DNA from 2 places in the Peribacillus sp. NPDC094092 genome. Region 2 is predicted to be linked to the other one. Evidence: riboswitches for the same ligand, from Rfam matches in the RefSeq annotation. Region 2 holds a riboswitch; the other holds the start of a gene.
The links. A riboswitch is a leader RNA that binds a small molecule or an ion and turns the genes downstream of it on or off. The one in region 2 is predicted to bind glycine.
Positions count from the first base shown of each region.

Region 1 (4,676 bases), on a different contig from region 2:
AACACAGCATGGAAGGCAAGGAGAAATTCATTTTCCCAGTCATCCGCTCGACCTCCTTTCCAATGGAATCGGAAGAAGGAAATCCATTTTTATTCGATGAGCATACGGCTGAAACCCGGATTTTTTATGCCCTTGATTTAGGTAAAACCTACCGTCTTATAGACGAAAAGATGATTCAACGGGAAAATTGGCAGGGTGACAAGATCCGTGAAATTGCCCTTTTTAATGCCCGTTCCCTCTCCACTGAAATGAAGTCGGATATCGTTGCGGGTAATGCATTTTATTTTTTGAACACGAATGATGGATATGATGCCAGCAGGATCCTGAATGAATCATGGCTACGGGAAATCAAGGCTAAGATCGAGGGAACCATGGCTGTGGCCATTCCCCATCAGGATGTCATCATCATTGCCGATGTGAAGAATGATACGGGCTATGATATACTTGCGCAAATGGCGATGAGCTTCTTTGCCAGCGGTCATGTTCCGATAACGGCTCTATCATTTCTTTACGAAGAAAATGAGTTGGAGCCCATCTTCATTATGGGTAAAAACAAAAAGCGCGAACAATAATATATGGAATCACAAAAGGACCGTGTCAGCATCTGATACCGGTCCTTTTAAAGTTTAATAGAGTTTATGATTCTTGGAGTTGATATTTATTTTTTTATCGGCGATAATGTAATTGTAATATTTTGAAAATATGGAATAAAACAATAGAACAAGCGGATGAACGTTGTGGGAGAGTGCAAAGCATTGAGCCACCGAAGGAGCAAGTTCCAAAAATATCCCTTGGAGCAAATCTCTCAGGTAAATGGAACCGCAGCTGGACGCAACTCTGGAGAGCGCGCAGGAAGTGGGCCGCCAACGGGGAAATCTCCATGATCAAAATGGAGTTGAATTCTCAGGTGAAAGGACAGAGAAGGGAGCGGTAAGTTTGCGCAACCCTGCTCTGTCCTTTTTCATTTGGCTTTTTGCATACAGAAGGTTTGCAGCGTACATGGAACTAACTAATATGCCAATCAACTTGAAATAATGGGGGAGAATAATCGTGAATGTGAAAAGCAAATTAATGAACATGCTGGAAGCCCGTAAAGGGGAAATGGTTCAAATCCGCCGCCATTTACACGAGAATCCGGAGCTATCCTTCAAAGAAGAGAAAACGGCAAAATATATCCTTGATTTTTATAAGGGGAAAGATGTATCGATTCAAACGAATGTAGGAAATGGATTAGGGATCATCGTGACGATCGAAGGCGGAAAACCAGGGAAAACGATAGGTCTCCGTGCCGATTTCGATGCACTGCCGATTACAGAAGAAACGGAGGTTCCGTTCCGTTCAAAAAATGAAGGTGTCATGCATGCCTGCGGACACGATGGGCATACCGCTTATTTATTGGTACTGGCAGACTGCATCATTGAGCTGAAAGATTCCCTGCCAGGTACGATCAAAATAATTCATCAACATTCAGAAGAAACACCCCCTGGCGGAGCAAAAAGCATCATGGAATCAGGGGTTTTGGATGAACTGGACGCTGTCTTCGGAATCCATTTATTCCCTTCACATCCAGCAGGGGTCGTCGGGTATCGCGGCGGCTACTCGATGGCTGGGCGGACCTATTTCAAATTAGCTATAAAGGGTGTGGGCGGCCATGGTTCCTCCCCGCATATGGCTAATGATACCATTGTGGCAGGCGCCCATTTCGTGACAGCCGTACAAACCGTAATCAGCCGTCGCTTGAACCCTTTTGATATGGGTGTAGTCACAATCGGCTCCTTCGATGGAAAGGGAAGCTTTAATGTCATTAAAGATCGTATAGAAATTGAAGGGGATGTCCGTTATATGACGGCAGAGACCCAACAGCTGATCGATAAGGAAATCCACCGGATCGTTAAAGGGATAGAAATGGAATTTGATGTTCAGTGCGAGCTTTCATATGTGCCCGATTATCCTCCGTTATATAATGACCCTGAACTGACTGGATTCGTGAAAAACAGCCTCGAAAGCATGGATGACAAAGATATTAAGGATGTTGTGGAATTTCCGGTTTTCTCAGGTTCGGAAGATTTTTCGTATTATGCAGAAAAGATTCCTGGCTGCTTCTTTTACATTGGCTGTAAACCGAAAGGGGTGGAGAAGGCCTATTTCAATCACCATCCTAAATTCGACATTGATGAAGAGGCCCTATTAATCGCTTCCAAATCAGTGGCGCAGGTTGTATGCAGTTTTTATGAATGGAAATAGTCCCTTTGGTCTTTGTTTGCAAAAAAAACGCAGAAACCCACAAAACACCGTTCGGTATTAACGAACGGTGTTTTATGGGTTGCGGCAGGTGTTGGGTGCCGCCGGCGGTTTCATGAAGGATGTTTCAATGGATTGGCAGTCTGCTTCCAAGGCTGCATGAAAACTTAATCTCTTTGTAAACGCGATTTAACAGCGGTGTTTTATTTAAATAGTAGACTAGGGGCTAATGTTATTACGCAATGGATAGGTTTAAACTCATTCCAGAAGGGGTTTAATAGGGTAGGAGTTCTGCGAACAACGTTAAGTATAGTAAGAATGCGATAAAAAAATAGATACTGCTCCCAATTCAGCTTAAATTTTCTCGATATTTTTAAAATAACTGGTAGAATTAGTTACATAACTACAGATGTAGAAAGAGTGATAGTTTTGAAATGGCTAAATAAGATGAAAAAATGGTTCCAAGCAGAGGAAATTATTGAAATCGAAGAAATTATAATAGATGAACCGCTTGATGAAGAGACATTAAGGAATATGGATTTTTCGAAGCTTTCGAAATCAAAGAAAGAAGAAATAAAGGTTTACAATCAAAAAGTGGAAAAAATGTCCCAGACGCCAGACCCGGATACGAAAATCCTGTTTCAATATCCAAAAGGACAGTTCAAGTTTCCGCTCATTCCAGATCGGGAGCAGAATAAAAGAAAGCCTAGGGAAAGAAACAGGGAAGACAATGAACCCAAACAGGGGAAGAATGTGGCCAAAGAAACATCGAGAAGGCCTGTAAGGGATACTGAACCAAAACGGAGAAGCTTTGACCGGGAGGAAACTTCAAAAATAGTCCCGTCAAATACTCCATTCCGCCCAACGGAAATCCCTTCACCCATTTATGGGTTCCGCCGTCCGGGAAAAAAAATAGTCCCTTCTGAAGAAATTGTCGAATATGAATTAGAAAGTAAAAATACTCCATTCCGCCCAACGGAAACCCCTTCACCCATTTATGGGTTCCGTCGTCCGGAAAAAAATATAGTCCCTTCTGAAGAAATTGTCGAGTATGAATTAGAAAGCAAGATGCCCATCTATAAAAAAGAAGGACCAGATATCGAGATTCCGGTATCGGCCCCTGAAATCTCAAAAAAAGTGTCACATGAGGAAATGACGATAGAACCATCCGTTCTTATACCGGAACAAGCGGAAGAAAAAAGGGAAGAATCGGAAATACCCGCTTTCTTTCGCAGGAATTCCATTGAATCACTGCCAGAAGAAGCGGTAAGCGAGCCGGATATTAAGCCTGTGGCGGAAAAAGAGGACATTGAACAGGACCAGGTCGATTTTGGACGCGAAGTCGCTGTATCCATCATGGAACAGGCGGACTACACACCGCCTGAAGCTATATCGGTTCCTGAGGAGGTTGCTGAACGATCGAATCAACCATCCGTTAGTCAAGGGACACTGCCTGAAGGTGATCCATCTGAGGAAATACCTGAAGTGCAGCCTAAACGTCCGAAAAAACATATCCCATTTAATGTGATGATGCTTAAGCAAGATCGGGAAAAAAACGTCTTCATGAATAAAATGATGCCGGAAAAAAAAAGCCTTAATTCGGAAAGGGCAGTAGTTTCCCCTGATAGGCGACCAATGAATGTTACTGCTGAACCGGAGGCAGGACAAGCGAAACCATCCGCCGTTCCTGAACGGAAACAGGAGGAGGGCAGTGTCGTGCCGAAAGAGGGGACTCCGGTCATTACACCAACCTTTTTTGACACGAAGGCTGGTTCGGAAACCGCCGCCGTGTCTGAAAATACAGTTGAATCCAATATTGGGTCCAGCCCGTTCATTAAGCCGCTCATGGAACAGGAATCCCCCATCTCCGGAAATGGGTATCAAGAAGCAGTTCATACAGAGGAGGCAGCAGAAAGCGGCCAGGGCGATACCCCGGCAGTTTTTGGCTCCGTCGAAGCGGAGGATAATCCATATTATGTGTTTCCGAATATCGAATTGCTGACACCTCCGACTTATGCCGTGCATGACGATGAGTGGCTCGAGGAACAGACTTTATTACTTGATGAGACATTGAAAAATTTCAATGTCCGTGCCAAGGTCGTCAATGTCACGCAAGGACCGGCAGTAACCCGTTTCGAGGTGCATCCGGAGCCGGGAGTGAAGGTGAATAAAGTGACGAATCTGATGGATGACATCAAATTAAGCCTTGCCGCTCAGGATATGCGGATGGAAGCGCCCATTCCGGGTAAACATACAATTGGCATCGAGATTCCGAACAGGAAAAGCAAACCGGTATTTTTGCGTGAGGTTTTGGAAAGTACTGAGTTTCAAGAGCATGAATCACCGCTTGCTGTCGCTTTAGGACTTGATATATCCGGTCAGCCGATCATCACGGATTTGAGAAAGATGCCGCATGGATTGATAGCCGGGCAAAC
Region 1 covers NZ_JBNNUC010000002.1:600,675-605,350, forward strand. Annotated here, with positions in the region: gene ACQKNS_RS11925 (DUF1444 domain-containing protein) at 1-572, shown strand, start outside; glycine riboswitch at 729-832, shown strand; gene ACQKNS_RS11930 (amidohydrolase) at 1,057-2,244, shown strand; gene ACQKNS_RS11935 (DNA translocase FtsK) at 2,671-4,676, shown strand, end outside.
Region 1: linked by a shared signal. The riboswitch ahead of ACQKNS_RS11930 (amidohydrolase) and the one ahead of ACQKNS_RS21345 (amino acid permease) in region 2 are both predicted to bind glycine.

Region 2 (4,676 bases):
ATTCCGACGATTACCCATTGAAACCAATTGCTCCAAGCAGTCATATAACCTGCCAATGGATGTATATAGCTGCTTGCAAAGGTTGCAAAAGAACCTGTAGTCGGTTCTAAATATAGCATCTCACCCATGGAACGCATGATGAAAAATATAAAAATACCTGCGATTGCATAAGCAAGCATAACAGAGGGCCCGGTCCATTTGATAGTGCTTGCAGAACCCATGAATAACCCGACCCCTATGGTTCCGCCCAAAGCTATCATTTGAATATGTCTTGATTCCAGCCCTCTCTTTAATTCCTTGTTCGACATGATTAACTCCCCCAGATGCAATATCGGTAATGCTTTTCCATCCTTGCCACGAACACTCTCTTTTCATTAGGAATGCTATATCGTAATTAATATTACATAACACTTTAATTATGTTTTCTTATCTTATAATAGTAAATATTCTGTAAAAATACAATTGTATTTTTGAAAAAAACAGTTACCAATAATATCTTGTCGATTTTTCTAATCTAAGAATATCATTTTAAAAAAATGATATTCAGTATTTTATAATAGTGATCGTTCAAAAAGAGAACTTCTTCTTAAACCTTACGTTAAATACAGACCACAATTAAACGGCGGATAATGCCTGTTTTATTTCAAAAAAAATTGTTGACCTACGAAAAAATAGATGATAGAATTCCAATATTATTTTATAAGCATAATGAATGATCCAACAGTGGGAGATTATCACTGACAGACATTCCTTACAACCGCATACAAGCAAGCGATGAATGCTATGGATGACACTATAGCAGGAGCAGCTTCTGGAGAGACTGTACAAGATGCAGCGCCGAAGGATTCACAATCTCAGGCAAAAGGACAGAAGAGTAACGAATGATAGAATTGTTATTCTGAACCTTTTAAGAGATTGGTAGTATCCAATCTCTTTTTTTATTGTCCATTTTATGATTGGACTTTAAAACTACACTCTTGAAAACCAATGGAATAGGCAAGCAGGGCAAAAAATCACGTCCCTAACTCCAAGACCATGCCGGTTGAAATCATTCACTAACAAGACTATAAAAGACGGGGGCGTAAGAATTGGCTAAACAGGAATTAAAAAGAGATTTAAAAAATCGACATGTACAACTGATTGCAATAGGAGGAACCATTGGCACCGGTTTGTTTTTAGGATCCGGAAAAGCCATTCAATTGGCTGGACCTTCCATTATCTTCTCCTATCTGATAATAGGGATTGCCCTGTTTTTTGTGATGAGGGCGCTGGGCGAATTGCTATTATCCAATGCAGGTTATGCATCGTTCACTGAATTTGCAACCGAATATGTCGGTCCATGGGCTGGATTCGTGACAGGTTGGACATATTGGTTCTGTTGGATCATGACAGCAATGGCCGATATCATAGCTGTCGGTGTCTATATGCAATATTGGTTCGATATTCCTCAATGGATTCCGGCTCTAGTATGCCTAGTCATCCTATTAGGATTGAACCTATTGACCGTTAAGTTATTTGGCGAATTGGAATTCTGGTTTGCCATCATTAAAGTAATCACGATCATTGTCTTGATCATCGTAGGAATCATTCTTTTGATAATCGGCTTCAATACCAATACTGGTACGGTTTCCGTTACGAACCTATGGAATCATGGGGGCATGTTCCCCAATGGCATGTCCGGATTCCTATTATCTTTACAGTTGGTCGTCTTCTCATTTGTCGGCGTCGAATTGGTCGGGGTTTCCGCAGCGGAAACGGCGAACCCGAGAAAGAACATTCCATCTGCCATCAATAAAATCCCTGTCCGGATTTTACTTTTCTATGTTGGTGCCCTATTCGTCATTCTCTGTGTCAACCCATGGACACAACTTGATGCCACGAGCAGCCCATTTGTAGAGGTCTTTGCGTTAATCGGCATTCCTGTCGCTGCAGGAATCATCAACTTCGTCGTTTTGACATCCGCTGCTTCTGCATGCAACAGCGGTTTATTTTCAACAAGCCGAATACTCTATACGTTAAGCAGGAATGGCGAAGCTCCTGCTAAACTGGAAAAATTAAACAAGCAGGCTGTTCCAAGCAATGCCTTATTAACATCCACAATCGTTGTATCGATAGGGGCATTATTGAGCAAGCTGATACCGGAACAGGCATTTACCGTCGTGACGACCATCAGTGCCATCTGTTTCATTTGGGTATGGAGCATTATCTTGATTTCCCATATCAAATATTTGAAAACTAGGCCTGACCTAAGGGACGAATCGACTTTCAAGGCTCCTTTTACACCTTTTATCAATTACGCCATTTTAGGATTATTCCTATTCATCCTTATAGTCATGCTATTCGCCGAAGCTACACGACTATCACTGCTTTTGACCCCGATCTGGTTCATACTCTTGGTGATACTATATAACTATCGGAAAAAATAGAGCTAATGGAATAAAGCCTTGAATTCGATTCGGATTCAAGGCTTTATCCGTCTATGAAACACATCAAGAATAGGCAATTGGCGCATTTTTGCTAAAATATATCAGCCATCTGCATTAAATTTTATATCAAAATAGTGTAAGCTAATAGATATCATCGGACCTTTTCAAAAGAAGGAAAATCCGTCTTGCATGAATTTCCCTTCCCGATTTGGTTCACCCAGCCATCAGTGGCATTCAAGAATAAACCCCATTGATGGACGTTTCACTTATTTAAAACGAAGGGGTTTGTTTAATGAAGATTTTATATATCCTTACTCTAGTTCCTTTTATAGGCATACTAGGATTTCTACCTTTTGTTAATAAAATAGAACCATATGTATTAGGGATGCCTTTCAATATGTTCTGGATGGCGATGTGGGTGGTCCTTACCTCTGCCATATTGGGCATCATGTATAAGCTGGATCCCAGGAATCGGGAAGGTGACCAGGAATGAATATTGCTCTCTTAATCATTTTGGCATTTTTACTTCTATCGATATTTTTAGGGATACGCTCTTCAAAAGGAAAAGATATGGACTTGGAACAATGGACGGTGGGCGGACGCGGCTTTGGTGCGATTTTCGTCTTTCTGCTGATGGCCGGGGAAATCTATACGACCTTCTCCTTCCTTGGCGGCAGCGGCTGGGCATATGGCAAGGGCGCACCCGCTCTATATGTTCTAATTTACATTACTTTGTCTTACGTATTATCCTATTGGCTCCTTCCGGAAATATGGAAATATGCCAAAGAAAATAAACTGATGTCCCAATCCGATTTCTTTGTGAGCAAATATAAGAGTCCCAGTTTAGGAATTTTGGCTGCACTTGTCGGTGTCGTGTCGATGATTCCAGTGATCGTCGTGCAGCTGAAAGGGTTGGGAATCATTGTCTCAGAAGCATCCTATGGTGCCATCTCAATGTCCCAGGCAGTTTGGATGGGGGCGATCGGTCTTACCTTATATGTGATGATCTCCGGTATACACGGTTCAGTTTGGACAGCGGTCATTAAAGATATCATGATGGTCGCCATAATAGGATTTTTGGGGATTTATCTGCCGATCCATTACTTTGGCGGATTTCAGCCGATGTTTGAAGCGATTGATGCGGCCAAACCTGGTTTTCTAAAGTTCCCTGACCAGGGACTTAGCTTATCATGGTTCATCTCCACCGTAATATTGCTCGTATTCGGTTTCTATATGTGGCCACAAGTTTTCAGTGCAGTCTATTCAGCACGCAGCGGCAAGGTATTTCGTAAAAATGCCATCATTAGCCCTTTATATACACTCATGCTGTTATTCGTTTTTTTCGTTGGGTTTACAGCTATATTGAAAGTGCCAGGACTCGTGGGGGCAGATGCAGACCTCTCATTGCTTCGCCTTTCGATCGAGACCTTTGATCCATGGTTTATAGGCATAATCGGCGGAGCTGGATTGTTGACCGCATTGGTGCCGGGATCCATGCTATTGATGAGCGTCGCTACACTGCTCGCGAAAAACGTCTATAAGGCATTTGCACCTGCAGTATCCGATCGCCACGTTGTACGATTGGCAAAGTTCCTTGTTCCGGTCATTGCCCTTATAGCCGTCTACTTCACCTTAAACGGCGGCGAAACGATGTCAGCATTAATTCTTATGGGATACAGTCTCATCACACAGCTATTCCCGTCCCTTCTCTTTAGTCTGAAGAAGAATAATCCCATCAATAAATATGGTGCAATCGCAGGCATCATCACCGGATTATTCATTGTAATCTGCATTACACTCAGCTCTTCAACTATAGGAACCTTGTTTCCATCCTTCCCGCAAGCAGCGAAAGATTTGAATGTGGGAATCATCGCCTTGGCGGTCAATTTCATTGTGATGATCACGGTAAGTCTTGCTTTCAGAAAGCACACAGTTCGTTTGGAACCTAAATCCGTTAACGATATATGAAACACTCTCTTATGCTGGTTATTTTGGCTAATGAAACAATAGAAGAACAACGAAAGGCTCAGTCAAAAGACTGAGCCTTTCTTTTCTTCATGGGTTTGGAGCAAATACTCGTGAATTTCATGCCCGTTAAAATTCATTTTTTGTAATCCACTAAAGCCTTCCTGCCGTCATTCATCGCTTTAACGATTCCCTTATATTCATGCAGCTGTTGATCCAGTTTTTGTTTTCTATTTACAATCATCCGCGTAACCTCTTTCGGGCTGGGTCCGCCTTGAACGCTTC
Region 2 covers NZ_JBNNUC010000005.1:142,468-147,143, forward strand. Annotated here, with positions in the region: gene ACQKNS_RS21340 (amino acid permease) at 1-308, opposite strand, end outside; glycine riboswitch at 802-880, shown strand; gene ACQKNS_RS21345 (amino acid permease) at 1,089-2,426, shown strand; gene ACQKNS_RS21350 (DUF3311 domain-containing protein) at 2,719-2,919, shown strand; gene ACQKNS_RS21355 (sodium:solute symporter family protein) at 2,916-4,394, shown strand; gene argH (argininosuccinate lyase) at 4,528-4,676, opposite strand, start outside.